3 regions of the Streptomyces sp. NPDC104814 genome follow, and region 1 is predicted to be linked to each of the others. Evidence: riboswitches for the same ligand, from Rfam matches in the RefSeq annotation. Region 1 holds a riboswitch; each other region holds the start of a gene.

Region 1 (4,392 bases):
ACCGGGCCGGTGAGCATGCCCTTGACCGGCCGGCCGGTGAGGGACTGGGCGTACGCGGTCCAGCGCACGGTCATCGGCTCGGGCCGGGAGATGTCACCGGCCAGGATCGGCGGGCGGACGTAGCGGGTGCCGTAGGACTGCACCCAGCCGTGCTGGGTGGCGAGGTAGCCGGTGAGCTGCTCGGCGAAGTACTGGACCATGTCGTTGCGTTCGGCCTCGCCGTGCACGAGGACGTCCAGGCCGGCCTTCTCCTGGAAGGCGATCACCTCATCGATCGCCGCCTTGATCCGCTCCTCGTAGCCTGCTGTGTCGATGCGGCCGGCGCGCAGGTCGGCCCGCGCGGTGCGCAGGTCACCGGTCTGTGGGAAGGACCCGATCGTCGTGGTCGGCAGGAGGGGCAGGCGGAGGTGGGCGCGCTGGGCCGCAGCGCGTTCGGCGTAGGGCTGGGAGCGGCGGGCGTCGGCCTGGGCGACCGCGGCGGCGCGGGAGCGCACGGCCGCGTCGTGGGTGATGGGCGAGCCCGCACGGGAGGCGAGGTCGGCGCGGTTGGCGGCCAGCTCGGCGGTGATCGTGTCGGTGCCCTGTGCGAGGCCCCTGGCGAGGGTGACGACCTCACGCGCCTTCTGCTGGGCGAAGGCGAGCCAGCGCACGATCTGCGGCTCGATGTCCCGTTCCGCGGTGGCGTCGAGCGGGACATGCAGCAGGGAGCAGGAGGCGGCCACGTCGACCCGGTCGGCCAGCCCGAGCAGGGTGCCCAGGGTGGACAGGGACTTGGTCAGGTCGTTGACCCAGATGTTGCGGCCGTTGACGACGCCGGCCACCAAGCGCTTGCCGGGCAGGCCGCCGACGGCCGCGAGGTCGTCCAGGTTCGTGGCGGCGGCCTCGGTGAAGTCCAGGGCCAGACCCTCGACCGGGGCCTTGGCGAGTACCGGCAGGGCCTCCCCGAGCCGGTCGAAGTAGGACGCCACCAGCAGCTTGGGCCGGTCGACGAGGGCGCCGAGGTCGCGGTAGGCGCGGGTGACCGCGTTGAGTTCGGCTGGGGTGCGGTCCTGGACGAGGGCGGGCTCGTCCAGTTGGACCCACTCGGCCCCTGCGGCGCGCAGGTCGGCGAGGACTTCTGCGTACACAGGCAGCAGGCGGTCGAGCAGGGTGAGCGGTTCGAAGGCGGCGGGCGCGCCGGGTGCGGGCTTGGCCAGGAGGAGGTAGGTGACTGGACCGACCAGCACGGGCCTGGCGGTGAGCCCCAGCGCCAGGGCCTCTTTCAGCTCAGTGACCTGCTTGGTCGCATCGGCGGCGAACACGGTGTGGGGGCCGAGTTCGGGGACCAGGTAGTGGTAGTTGGTGTCGAACCACTTGGTCATCTCCAGCGGCGCGACGTCCTGGGTCCCGCGGGCCATCGCGAAGTAGCCCTCAAGCGGGTCGGTCGCGACCGCGTCCCGGTGGCGGGCGGGGATGGCGCCGACCATGACGGTGGTGTCCAGGACGTGGTCGTAGTACGAGAAGTCGCCGGTGGGCACCTCGTGGATGCCGGCCTCGGTGAGCTGGTGCCAGTTCGTACGGCGCAGGCCGGCGGCGGTGGCGCGGAGGGCGTCAGCGGTGACGCGGCCCTTCCAGTAGCCCTCGATCGCCTTCTTCAGTTCCCGGCCCTGTCCCTGGCGGGGGTAGCCGTACACGGTGGCCCGTGCTGCCGCGCTTGCGGGCTTGGTCGTCACGGAGATCTCCTTCGCGAGATGAATCCCTGAGATCCCGGCGACGGGACGAGAGCGCGAAGGAACAACGTGCCGGACGGTGTCGGCCGGCGGCCGTCCGTTCGGTGTGTTCGCCGACCCGCCCTCGAGGTCACCGGGATGTCCGCGCACGAGTGGTTCGGGCGCGGGCAGTTGGCAGGTCTTCGGACTCGCGGGCACGTCTCGTCGTACGAAGTCGTACGAGACACCTACTGGCCGTCGCTTCCCAGGCCCTCCTCGGACCCAGTGCGTATGACGGCGGTCGTTCCCGCTCACCGCTGCGGGGCAGTCCCGGATTCCCACCGGGTTCCCTCTTGCGACGCATCCCGCCTGGCGGACGGGGCGAACCAGCTGCACCGGCCAGCCTACGGGGTCACCGTCAGAGAAGAGAGCGGGACGCCCATCATCGGGACGGTGAGGCGGACCACACCCCGCCGGGCAGGCCACCGGGCGGGAAGCCCACCGCACACGCGCCTCCCGCCCTTCCCCAGTCACGCCGCGCGGGGGACCCTCACCCCTGCGACGGAGCGGGCCCTCAGCCCGTGTCCGACGGCCTTGACCTCACCAGCGCCGCCGCCACCAGCCCCATCGGCATGGGTGCCGGGTCTGTGAACGCCTCGACTGCCCCCAGCGCGGCGCACCGCCACTCGGTCAGCCCTGCGGATCGACCAGAACACCAGCACGTTCGTGACGCACCCCGTGACCGATCGCACGCTCTGACCCCACGACGGGCTTGATAGCCTCAGCGGGCCAGTCGAGCCACATCCGAGGCCAGGGAATCCGGTGCGAATCCGGAGCTGACGCGCAGCGGTGAGGGGGACGGGCGGGGCACGACGCCACTGGGAGACCGGGAAGGCGCCCCGACCGGGCGAACCCGAGTCCGAAGACCTGCTGGCACCTCCGCGTCCCGGCGCGGACGGACGTCCGTAGGCCAGGCTCCGCGTACGAGCCCCGACCCCAAAGGCATGCCCGTGCTCCGCACCCCCGCTCTTCCCCGCACCCCGGCGCTTCTCCTCGCGTCCGCGCTGCTGCTCACCGCCTGCGGCTCCTCCGGCGACGACGCGAAGTCGCAGGAGACCTCGGCCGCCGGCTACCCGGTGACCCTCGACAACTGCGGCCACGAGGTCACCCTGAAGGCGCCCCCGAAGCGGGCCGTCTCCCTCAACCAGGGCACCACGGAGATCCTCCTCTCCCTCGGCCTCGCCGACCGCATGGCCGGTACGGCGACCTGGACCGACCCGGTGATGAAGGGCTTGGAGAAGGCGAACACGTCTGTGCCGCGCCTCGCCGACAACAACCCCTCCTTCGAGCAGGTCCTGGGCGCCGAACCCGACTTCGTCACCGCCTCGTTCGTCTCCACCCTCGGCAAGGGCGGGGTCGCCACCCGCGAGCAGTTCGAGAAGCTCGGCGTGCCCACCTACGTGTCACCGTCCGACTGCTCGGGCAAGGACAACGACCGCGGCGGCGACGGATCGCGCAGCAAGCCGCTCACCCTGGACGCCGTCTACGGCGAGATACGCGATCTGGCCCGTGTGTTCGGCGTCGAGGAGCGTGCCGAGAAGCTCGTCGGCGAGTTGAAGGAGCGGGTGCGCAACGCCACCGACGGGCTGAACGCCTCCGGTGTCTCCCTGATGTACTGGTTCGCCAACTCCCAGTCCCCCTACCTCGCCGGCTGCTGCGGCGCCCCGGGCGCCATCACCCGCGCGGTCGGCGCGAAGAACGCGTTCGCCGACACCCACGACGAATGGCCCCAGATCAACTGGGAGACGGTCGCCGACCGTGACCCCGATGTGATCGTGATCGGCGATCTGACCCGCAAGCAGCAGACCGCGGAGACCGCAGAAGCGAAGATCCGCTTCCTGGAGACGAACGCCGCCACCCGCGGTCTGACCGCGGTGAAGAAGAAGCGGTACGTCCTGCTGAGCGGGCAGGCGATGAACCCGTCCATCCGTACGGTCGAGGGGATCGAGAAAGTCGCAGCCGGCCTGCGGCACTTCGGACTTGCCAAGTGAGCGCCCGAGTGAGCGCCCGTTCCCTGCTGTTGACGGGCGGCGGGCTGGTCGCCCTGCTCGCGTCGATCGCCGTGGCCGTGACGATCGGCCCGGCCGACATCTCCACGGAGGACGTCTGGGCCTCCGTCGCGGCCCATCTCGGCCTCGGTGAAAGCACGTTGGCGCCGCTGCGGGACGGCATTGTGTGGAACCTGCGCATGCCCCGCACCCTCCTCGCCGCCGTGTGCGGGGCCGGACTCGCGGTGTGCGGGGCAGTGATGCAGTCACTGCTGCGCAACCCGCTGGCTGATCCCTTCGTGCTCGGGGTCTCCTCCGGGGCGTCCACGGGCGCGGTCGCCGTGGTCGTGCTCGGGGTGGGCGGCGGAGTGATATCCCTGTCGGCGGGCGCCTTCCTCGGGGCGCTGCTCTGCTTCGGCCTGGTGCTGCTGCTCAGCCACACCCTCGGCGGCAGCACCGACAGGGTCGTACTGTCCGGGGTGGCGGTCATGCAGCTGTTCTCCGCGCTGACCTCGTTCATCGTCCTGACCTCGGCCGACGCGGAGACCACCCGGGGCGTGTTGTTCTGGCTGTTGGGATCGCTCACCGGCGCCGACTGGGGACAGGTGCTGCTCTGCACCGTCGTCCTGGCGGTGGTTCTCGTCCTCTGCCTCGGG
Region 2 (4,392 bases), on a different contig from region 1:
TACACGATCCTCGTCTATCCGCTGATCTTCATGTTCCTGCCCCGGCTGTGGTCGGTGTCGCACAAGCACGGGTACGTGACGACCTCGGACTTCGTGCGCGGCCGCTTCGGCTCCAAGGGGCTGTCGCTGGCGGTGGCGCTGACCGGCATCCTGGCAACGATGCCGTACATCGCGCTCCAGCTCGTCGGCATCCAGGCCGTGCTGGACGTGATGGGCGTCGGCGGCGGCGAGAACACCAACTGGTTCGTCAAGGACCTGCCGCTGCTGATCGCGTTCGGCGTGCTGGCGGCGTACACGTACTCGTCCGGGCTGCGGGCCCCCGCGCTGATCGCGTTCGTGAAGGACGCGCTGATCTACATCGTCATCGCGGTGGCGATCATCTACATCCCGATCAAGCTGGGCGGCTTCGACGACATCTTCGCCAAGGCGGCCCACGCGTTCAGCCAGGTCAACCCGAAGACGCACAAGCCGCGCGGCGCGCTGGTCCCGGGTGAGGCCCAGCAGTGGACGTACGCCACCCTGGCCCTGGGCTCCGCGCTCGCGCTGTTCATGTACCCGCACTCGATCACCGCGACGCTGTCGTCCAAGAGCCGTGAGGTGATCCGGCGCAACACCACGATCCTGCCGCTGTACTCCCTGATGCTGGGCCTGCTCGCGCTGCTCGGTTTCATGGCGATCGCGGCCGGCATCAAGGTGCAGAACGGCCAGCTGGCCATCCCGCAGCTGTTCGAGGACATGTTCCCGGACTGGTTCGCGGGCATCGCGTTCGCGGCGATCGGCATCGGCGCGCTGGTCCCGGCGGCCATCATGTCCATCGCGGCGGCCAACCTGTTCACGCGCAACATCTACAAGGACTTCATCAAGCCGGACGCCACGCCGAAGCAGGAGGCCCAGGTCTCCAAGATCGTCTCCCTGCTGGTGAAGGTGGGCGCGCTGGTCTTCGTCCTCACCATGGACAAGACGGTCGCCATCAACTTCCAGCTGCTGGGCGGCATCTGGATCCTGCAGACCTTCCCGGCCCTGGTCGGCGGCCTGTTCACGCGGTGGTTCCACCGCTGGGCGCTGCTGGCGGGCTGGGCGGTCGGCATGGTCTACGGCACCCTCGTCGCCTACGGGGTTCCGTCGCCCACCAACCCGGGCCAGAAGCACTTCGGCGGCTCCGCGAAGGACATCCCCGGCATCGGCGAGATCGGCTACATCGGTCTCACGGCGTTCGTCCTGAACGTCGTGGTGACCGTCGTCCTCACCGTCGTCCTGAAGGCCGTCAAGGCCCCCGACGGCGTCGACGAGACGCGCCCGGAGGACTACACGGCGGACGCCGGTGACCCGGGCGTCAAGGCCGAACTCCCCCCGGCCACGGCGGGCGCCGGTCACTGAGGACCCCAAGCGCACGGGCCGCCGGTGAAAAACCGGCGGCCCGTCGTCGTACCCGTGGGGCACACTCGCCGTCATGGACATAGTGATCCGGCCCGTCGCACCCCGTGAACACGCCGCCCTCGGTGAGATCACCGCCCAGGCCTATCTCCTGGACGGGCTCCTGGACTTCGGCGAGAGCGACGCCTACCTGGGTGAGCTGCGCGACGTCGCCAAGCGCGCAGCCGCGGCCGAGGTGCTGGTCGCCACGGCGGACGGCGAACTCCTCGGCGGCGTCACCTTCGTACCGGACGGCGGTCCCATGGCCGACATCGCCCGCCCCGGCGAGGCCGAGATCCGCATGCTCGCTGTCGGCCGCGAGGCCCGTGGCCGGGGCGCCGGGGAGGCGCTGGTCCGGGCCTGCGTCGAGCGGGCACGGGCCGTCGAGGGCTGCCGGCGGATCGTGCTGTCGACGCAGCGGACCATGCACGCCGCGCACCGCATCTACGAACGCCTGGGCTTCGTCCGTACGCCCGAGCGGGACTGGAACCCGCTCCCCGAGCTCGACGACATCATGCTGCTCACCTACGCGTTGACGCTGTGAGATCAGCGCAACACAACATCTGGGGGTGACGCGACAGCCCGGCACTAGATGTATGCTCATGCTCGCTGTCGCCGCAGGGGAATCCGGTGCGAATCCGGAACTGTCCCGCAACGGTGTACATGCGTGCTTCGCGCACGCTGGTTCAGTCCGAGGACCTGCCGACAGTGCACCCGGCCACCCGGCCGGCGTGCCCTGACGTCCGGGCCTCGTGGAATGGGCCGGTGGACGCGACGCCGCGTGCGCTCGTGTGCTGCCCCCTGCCCTCGCCGAGGCCCCGTGCCGAGCGAGGGAGAGCCCCACGTGACCATCGCGCCAGCCGATCCGGCCTCAGCCGTCCAACGGGACCAGGACGGCCCCGGTGCCGCCCTGCTGCGCACCCTGACCGAGCTGACCGCCGACCTCCCCGACGCCGACCCCGGCCGGGTCGCCGCCGCCGCGCTGCGCGGCCGCTCGGCGCACGCCGACGAGGCGGAGCTGCGGGAGCTGGCCACGGAGGCCGCAGCCGGGCTCATCTCCGAGGACCCCGCCTACTCGCGGCTGGCCGCCCGTCTGCTCACCCTCTCCGTGCGCGCGGAGGCCGCCTCCCAGGGCGTCACGTCGTTCACCGGGTCGGTCGCCGTGGGGCACCGCGAGGGGCTCGTCGCCGACCGGACCGCCGCGTTCGTGCGGCTGCACGCCGAGCGGCTCGACGCCCTCGTCGACCCCGGCGCCGACGACCGGTTCGGCTACTTCGGCCTGCGCACCCTGCACAGCCGCTACCTGCTGCGCCACCCGATCACCCGCAAGGTGATCGAGACGCCCCAGCACTTCCTGCTGCGGGTGGCGAGCGGTCTCGCCGAGGACGACACGGTCCGTTCCGTGGACGAGGTCGCGGCGCTCTACGGGCTCATGAGCCGCCTCGACTACCTGCCCTCCTCCCCCACCCTCTTCAACTCCGGCACCCGGCACCCCCAGATGTCGTCCTGCTATCTGCTCGACTCCCCGCTGGACGAGCTGGACTCCATCTACGACCGCTACCACCAGGTCGCCCGGCTCTCCAAGCACGCCGGCGGCATCGGTCTGTCGTACTCCCGTATCCGCAGCCGCGGTTCGCTGATCCGCGGTACCAACGGGCACTCCAACGGCATCGTGCCGTTCCTGAAGACGCTGGACGCCTCGGTCGCCGCGGTGAACCAGGGCGGGCGGCGCAAGGGCGCGGCCGCGGTGTACCTGGAGACCTGGCACTCCGACATCGAGGAGTTCCTGGAGCTGCGGGACAACACCGGTGAGGACGCCCGCCGTACGCACAACCTGAACCTCGCGCACTGGATCCCGGACGAGTTCATGCGCCGGGTGAACGCCGACGCGCAGTGGTCGCTGTTCTCCCCGGCCGACGTGCCCGAGCTGGTCGACCTGTGGGGCGAGGAGTTCGACGCCGCGTACCGCAAGGCGGAGGACGCGGGGCTGGCGAAGCGGACGCTGCCCGCGCGTGAGCTGTACGGCCGCATGATGCGCACCCTCGCGCAGACCGGCAACGGCTGGATGACCTTCAAGGACGCCGCCAACCGCACCGCCAACCAGACCGCCCTGCCCGGGCACGTCGTGCACTCCTCCAACCTGTGCACGGAGATCCTGGAGGTGACGGACGACGGCGAGACCGCGGTGTGCAACCTCGGCTCGGTCAACCTCGGCGCCTTCGTGGCCGACGGGGACATCGACTGGGAGCGGCTGGACGCCACCGTCCGCACGGCCGTCACCTTCCTCGACCGCGTCGTCGACATCAACTTCTACCCGACCGAGCAGGCGGGCCGCTCCAACGCCAAGTGGCGCCCGGTGGGCCTGGGCGCGATGGGTCTGCAGGACGTCTTCTTCAAGCTGCGGCTGCCGTTCGACTCCCCCGAGGCCAAGGCGCTGTCCACCCGGATCGCCGAGCGGATCATGCTCGCCGCGTACGAGGCGTCCGCCGACCTCGCCGAGCGCAACGGCCCGCTGCCGGCCTGGGAGAAGACCCGCACCGCCCGGGGCGTGCTGCACCCCGACCACTACGACGTGGAGCTGACCTGGCCGGAGCGCTGGGCGGCGCTGCGCCGCCGTATCGCCGACACGGGCATGCGCAACTCCCTGCTGCTCGCCATCGCGCCGACCGCGACCATCGCCTCCATCGCGGGCGTGTACGAGTGCATCGAGCCGCAGGTGTCGAACCTGTTCAAGCGCGAGACGCTGTCCGGCGAGTTCCTCCAGGTGAACTCCTACCTGGTCGCCGACCTGAAGAAGCTCGGCGTGTGGGACGCCCGTACCCGGGAGGCGCTGCGCGAGTCGAGCGGCTCGGTGCAGGACTTCGCGTGGATCCCCGAGGACGTGCGCCGGCTGTACCGCACGGCGTGGGAGATCCCGCAGCGCGGTCTGATCGACATGGCGGCGGCGCGGACCCCGTTCCTGGACCAGGCCCAGTCCCT
Region 3 (4,392 bases), on a different contig from region 1:
AGGCGTGCCGGACGACGTCGTGGTTGGACAGCACCCAGGTGGCCGAGGCGCCGACGGCCCGTGCGCCGGCCAGCGAGGAGGTGACGACCTCGCGCAGCGCGTCCGCGTCCCAGGGTGCCTGGAGGTACTCGAAGTTGAACGCCTGGCCCAGTTCGTCCGGCCGGGCGTACAGCGCGCGGCGCTCGCCCGGCACCCAGGCCTCGGCGATGGCCGCGCGGGGCGGGGAGTAGGTGTCGAGGAGGCGGCGCCAGTCCCGGTAGATCTCGTGCACCTCGTCGCGGTCGTAGAAGGGATGGCTGCCCGGGGGCAGCACCGCCAGCGCCGCCTCGTCGCTCAGCTCGGGCGCGCCGAGGTCGCGCAGCGGCTCGGACAGATCCTTGGCCAGGGCGTGGGCGACGTCCACCCGGAAGCCGTCCACGCCGCGGTCGGCCCAGAAGCGCAGGGTGGTGCGCAGGTCGGCGCGGACCTCGTCGTCGGCCCAGTTCAGGTCGGGCTGCTCGCGGGCGAACAGGTGCAGGTACCACTGCCCGTCCGGCACCCGCTCCCAGGCGCTGCCGCCGAACACCGACTGCCAGTCCGACGGCGGCAGCTCCCCGTGGGCGCCACGGCCGTCCCGGAAGACGTACCGCTCCCGGGCGCGCGAGCCGGGCCCGGCCCGCAGGGCCTCCTGGAACCAGGCGTGCCGGTGCGAGGTGTGGTTGGGGACGATGTCGACGACGACCTTCAGGCCGAGCCGGTGCGCCTCGGCGACCAGCGCGTCGAAGTCGTCCAGGGTGCCGAGGCGCGGGTCGACGGCGCGGTGGTCGGCGACGTCGTAGCCGCCGTCGGCCAGTTCGGAGGGGTAGAAGGGGCTCAGCCACAGCGCGTCGGCGCCGAGCGCGGCCAGGTGGGTCAGGCGGCCGGTGATCCCGCGCAGGTCGCCTAGCCCGTCGCCGTCGGCGTCGGCGAAGCTGCGGGGATAGACCTGGTAGACGACGGCCTGCCGCCACCAGCCGGGGTCGCGGGAGGAGAGATCGGGCACGCGGACTCCGTTCGCCGGTCACGGATCGTCAAGAAGATGACTGTCCATTTCCCGTCGGAAGGGAACACCGCGGCGGCCTCCCGGCTCAGACCCCGTCGGCGGTGCACTGCGCGAGCAGCGCCTGTACGTCCGCGTCGACCACCCGGTAGCGGACGACACGGCCCTGCTTCTCGCCCGCCACCGCGCCGGCCGCCCGCAGCAGCCGCAGGGCCTGGGACACGGCCGGGTCGTTCATCCCGGTCGCGATCGCCAGGTCGGACACGGCGAGCGGGCCGGTGCGGTGCAGGGCGAGCAGCAGGGCGAGCCGGTTGGGGTCGGCCAGCAGGGAGAAACGGTCGGCCCAGGCACGCACGTGAGCGGCGTCGCCGATGGCGGCGATGGCGTCACAGACCCGGTGGCCGTCGATGGTGCGGCGGCCGGCGCGGTCGGAAGGCACGAGGTGCATGCCGGCATTCTCCCGCCCGCACCCCGGCCCCCGCGCAGCGGCTCCGCCCGCGTCCGCCGCCCCTCGGCGTGACCCGTGCCCCTTCCGCCCTGTGATCTTGGATACCTGCTCAGCTGTGCAGCTATGCAGAAGTGGTCCCGCACCCCTACCGTGGGCGGGCCGTGGTGTTCGGGAAGTCGGTGTGGAACCGACGCGGCCCTCGCCACTGTGATCGGGGAGTTCTCGTCCCGTCCGGCTCACGCCGGGCCACTGGTCCTACGACCGGGAAGGCAGGGACGGCGGACGCACGACCCGTCAGCCAGGAGACCGGCCACGGCACTCACGAAGTGATCCACGAGGTGCTGGAGCGTGACCGGATGACCTTGCCCGACCCTGCCCCGACGACGACCACCGCCGCCACTTTCAAGTGGCGCCGCGAGGACACCGTCAAGACCGCCGGGCTGCTGGCCGCCATCGCCGCCCTGCACGTCGCCGCCTTCGGGATCCTCTTCCTGCTCGTCGTGCCGGGCCACTACGAAGTCGGCTCCAAGGCGTTCGGCATCGGACTCGGTGTCACCGCCTACACCCTGGGCGTGCGGCACGCCTTCGACGCCGACCACATCGCCGCCATCGACAACACCACCCGCAAGCTGATGGCCGACGGCAAACGCCCGGTGTCCGTGGGCTTCTGGTTCGCGCTCGGCCACTCCAGCGTCGTCGTCGTGCTGGCGCTGCTGATCGCGGGCGGCACCTCGCTGGCCGGGAAGGTGATGAACGAAGGCTCGACGACCCACCAGGTCCTCGGCTTCCTCGGCACGACGATCTCCGGGACGTTCCTGTACCTGATCGCGGCGCTCAACCTGATCGCCCTCGTCGGCATCCTGAAGGTGTTCCGGGCGATGCGCGCGGGGACGTACGACGAGCAGGAGCTGGAGGCGCACCTGGACTCGCGCGGGTTCATGAACCGCATCCTGGGCCGCCTCACCAAGTCGGTATCCCGGCCCGGGCAGATGTACCCGCTCGGTTTCCTCTTCGGTCTCGGCTTCGACACCGCCACCGAGGTCACGCTGATGGTGATGGCGGGCTCCGGCGCGGCCGCCGGCCTGCCCTGGTACGCGATCCTGTGCCTGCCGCTGCTGTTCGCCGCCGGGATGAGCCTGTTCGACACCCTGGACGGCACGTTCATGAACTTCGCCTACCAGTGGGCGTTCTCCAACCCGGTGCGCAAGGTGTTCTACAACCTGGCCATCACCGGCCTGTCCATCGCCGTCGCGTTCGTGATCGGCACCATCGAGCTGGTCGGCGTCCTGCACGACAAGTTCGGCCTGCGCGACGGCGTCACCGCCTGGATCGCCGACATCGACCTGGACAACGTCGGCTACCTCATCGTCGGCCTGTTCGTCCTGGTGTGGGCGGCGGCCCTGACGTACTGGAGGCTGGCCAGGGTGGAGGAACGCTGGACGGCCTCCGCCACTGCCGACTAGGGCCTGTCGTTTGGATCATCCCGGCGTCGCGGGGTCTGGCACGCACATCTGCCGCGTTGTCGTCGGTTGCCAACGCTCCGCGTTGGCGCCCTCCTCCGCCTTGCAGCTGCACGCACCAGACCCCGCTCGGGTCGGCCGAGACGCACCGCAGCTCGAGGCCGGCCTGATCCAAACGACAGACCCTAGCGCTCGACCGTCTCCAGGTACAGCTTGACGTAGCGGTCGACGTCGACCTCCAACGCGACGTCGACCAGGGGCTGTTCGCGGGCGCCCTCGTGGATCTCGGACTCGCCGGGCCGGGGGCGCCGGTCGACGACGGTCTGCCCGCGTCCCGGCCCCGGCGCCAGCGACACCTCCACCGGCAGCAGCCGCGTCGTCAGGCCCGCCGGGTCGGCGACCGCGCACACCGCGCCCGCGTCACCGAGGCCGCCCGCCTCCTCGGCCTCGGGCTCGCCGCCCTGCGTGGTCGGCCGGTGGGCGAGCAGCTCACCGGCCAGCCGGGTCCCGGGCTCACCGCTCGCCCGCATCCGGTGCACATCGCTGCCGGGCACGACCACCCGCATGAACACGTCCAGGCCGTACATGGTGATCGGCACCCCGGCCGTCAGCAGGATCGCCGCGGCCTCCGGGTCGTGCCAGACGTTGAACTCCGCGACCGGCGTGGCATTGCCGGTGGCGACCGCGCCGCCCATGAAGACGATCCGCTCGATGTTGCGGGTCACCTCGGGATGGGTGCGCAGCAGCAGGGCGATGTTGGTCAGCGGCGCCGTCGGGATCAGGGTCACCGGCCGTTCGCTGGCGAGGATCTCCCGGCGCAGCAGCGTCACCGCGTCGACGTCGGCGGGCCGGCGGGCCGGTGCGGGCAGCCCCAGGTCGCCCATGCCGTCGTGGCCGTGCACGTGGCGTGCCGACCGCGCCGGCTCGATCAGCGGACGCTCAGCGCCCCGCCCCACCGGAATCTCCGGCGCCCCCGCCTGCTCCAGCACGGTCAGCGTGTTGCGCACGACGCCGTCCACGTCGGTGTTCCCGGCGACACAGGTGACCGCGCGCAGATCCAGACCGGGGTGACGCACGGCGAACAGCAGGGCGAGGGCGTCGTCGACACCCGTGTCGCAGTCGATGATCACGGGGATGGGTTGAGCGGCCACCACGGCCTCCTTCCGTCGTCCCCCGACGATAAGCGCCGCGGCACCGGGAGCGCATGTGTCGCCCGGACGGTCCTGTGCGCTGGTCGTCCGGCGATCACGGTGCTGACCTGGACCTACGCACCCCGCCCCGCCCAGGAGCCCCGATGCCCCGACCCCCGGCCCCCGCCGCCCTCGCCCTGACGCTCGCCGCCGGCACCCTCCTGACCGCCACCGCCTGCTCGGGCCGCTACCTCGACATGGAGGAGGCCCCCACCGGCACCCCCACCACGTCCGCCGCCCCCCGCACGGCACCGGCCTCCCCCACCACCACCCCCG

Evidence for each region. A riboswitch is a leader RNA that binds a small molecule or an ion and turns the genes downstream of it on or off. The one in region 1 is predicted to bind cobalamin.
Region 2: it holds a riboswitch for cobalamin, as region 1 does, so the genes downstream of both, ACZ64A_RS14400 (ribonucleoside-diphosphate reductase subunit alpha) here and ACZ64A_RS28170 (ABC transporter substrate-binding protein) in region 1, are expected to answer to the same signal.
Region 3: it holds a riboswitch for cobalamin, as region 1 does, so the genes downstream of both, nicT (Nickel transporter NicT) here and ACZ64A_RS28170 (ABC transporter substrate-binding protein) in region 1, are expected to answer to the same signal.

Annotation. Positions count from the first base shown of each region.
Region 1 covers NZ_JBVJOL010000009.1:349,506-353,897, forward strand. The annotation lists gene metE (5-methyltetrahydropteroyltriglutamate--homocysteine S-methyltransferase) at 1-1,712, opposite strand, end outside; cobalamin riboswitch at 1,866-2,094, opposite strand; partial or broken gene ACZ64A_RS28165 (short-chain fatty acyl-CoA regulator family protein) at 2,273-2,447, shown strand; cobalamin riboswitch at 2,462-2,637, shown strand; gene ACZ64A_RS28170 (ABC transporter substrate-binding protein) at 2,693-3,739, shown strand; gene ACZ64A_RS28175 (FecCD family ABC transporter permease) at 3,748-4,392, shown strand, end outside.
Region 2 covers NZ_JBVJOL010000003.1:282,809-287,200, reverse strand. The annotation lists gene mctP (monocarboxylate uptake permease MctP) at 1-1,377, shown strand, start outside; gene ACZ64A_RS14405 (GNAT family N-acetyltransferase) at 1,451-1,957, shown strand; cobalamin riboswitch at 2,010-2,134, shown strand; gene ACZ64A_RS14400 (ribonucleoside-diphosphate reductase subunit alpha) at 2,258-4,392, shown strand, end outside.
Region 3 covers NZ_JBVJOL010000011.1:194,142-198,533, forward strand. The annotation lists gene ACZ64A_RS30885 (glycoside hydrolase family 13 protein) at 1-1,021, opposite strand, end outside; gene ACZ64A_RS30890 (ArsR/SmtB family transcription factor) at 1,107-1,466, opposite strand; cobalamin riboswitch at 1,612-1,795, shown strand; gene nicT (Nickel transporter NicT) at 1,823-2,929, shown strand; gene ACZ64A_RS30900 (nucleoside hydrolase) at 3,112-4,077, opposite strand; gene ACZ64A_RS30905 (hypothetical protein) at 4,221-4,392, shown strand, end outside.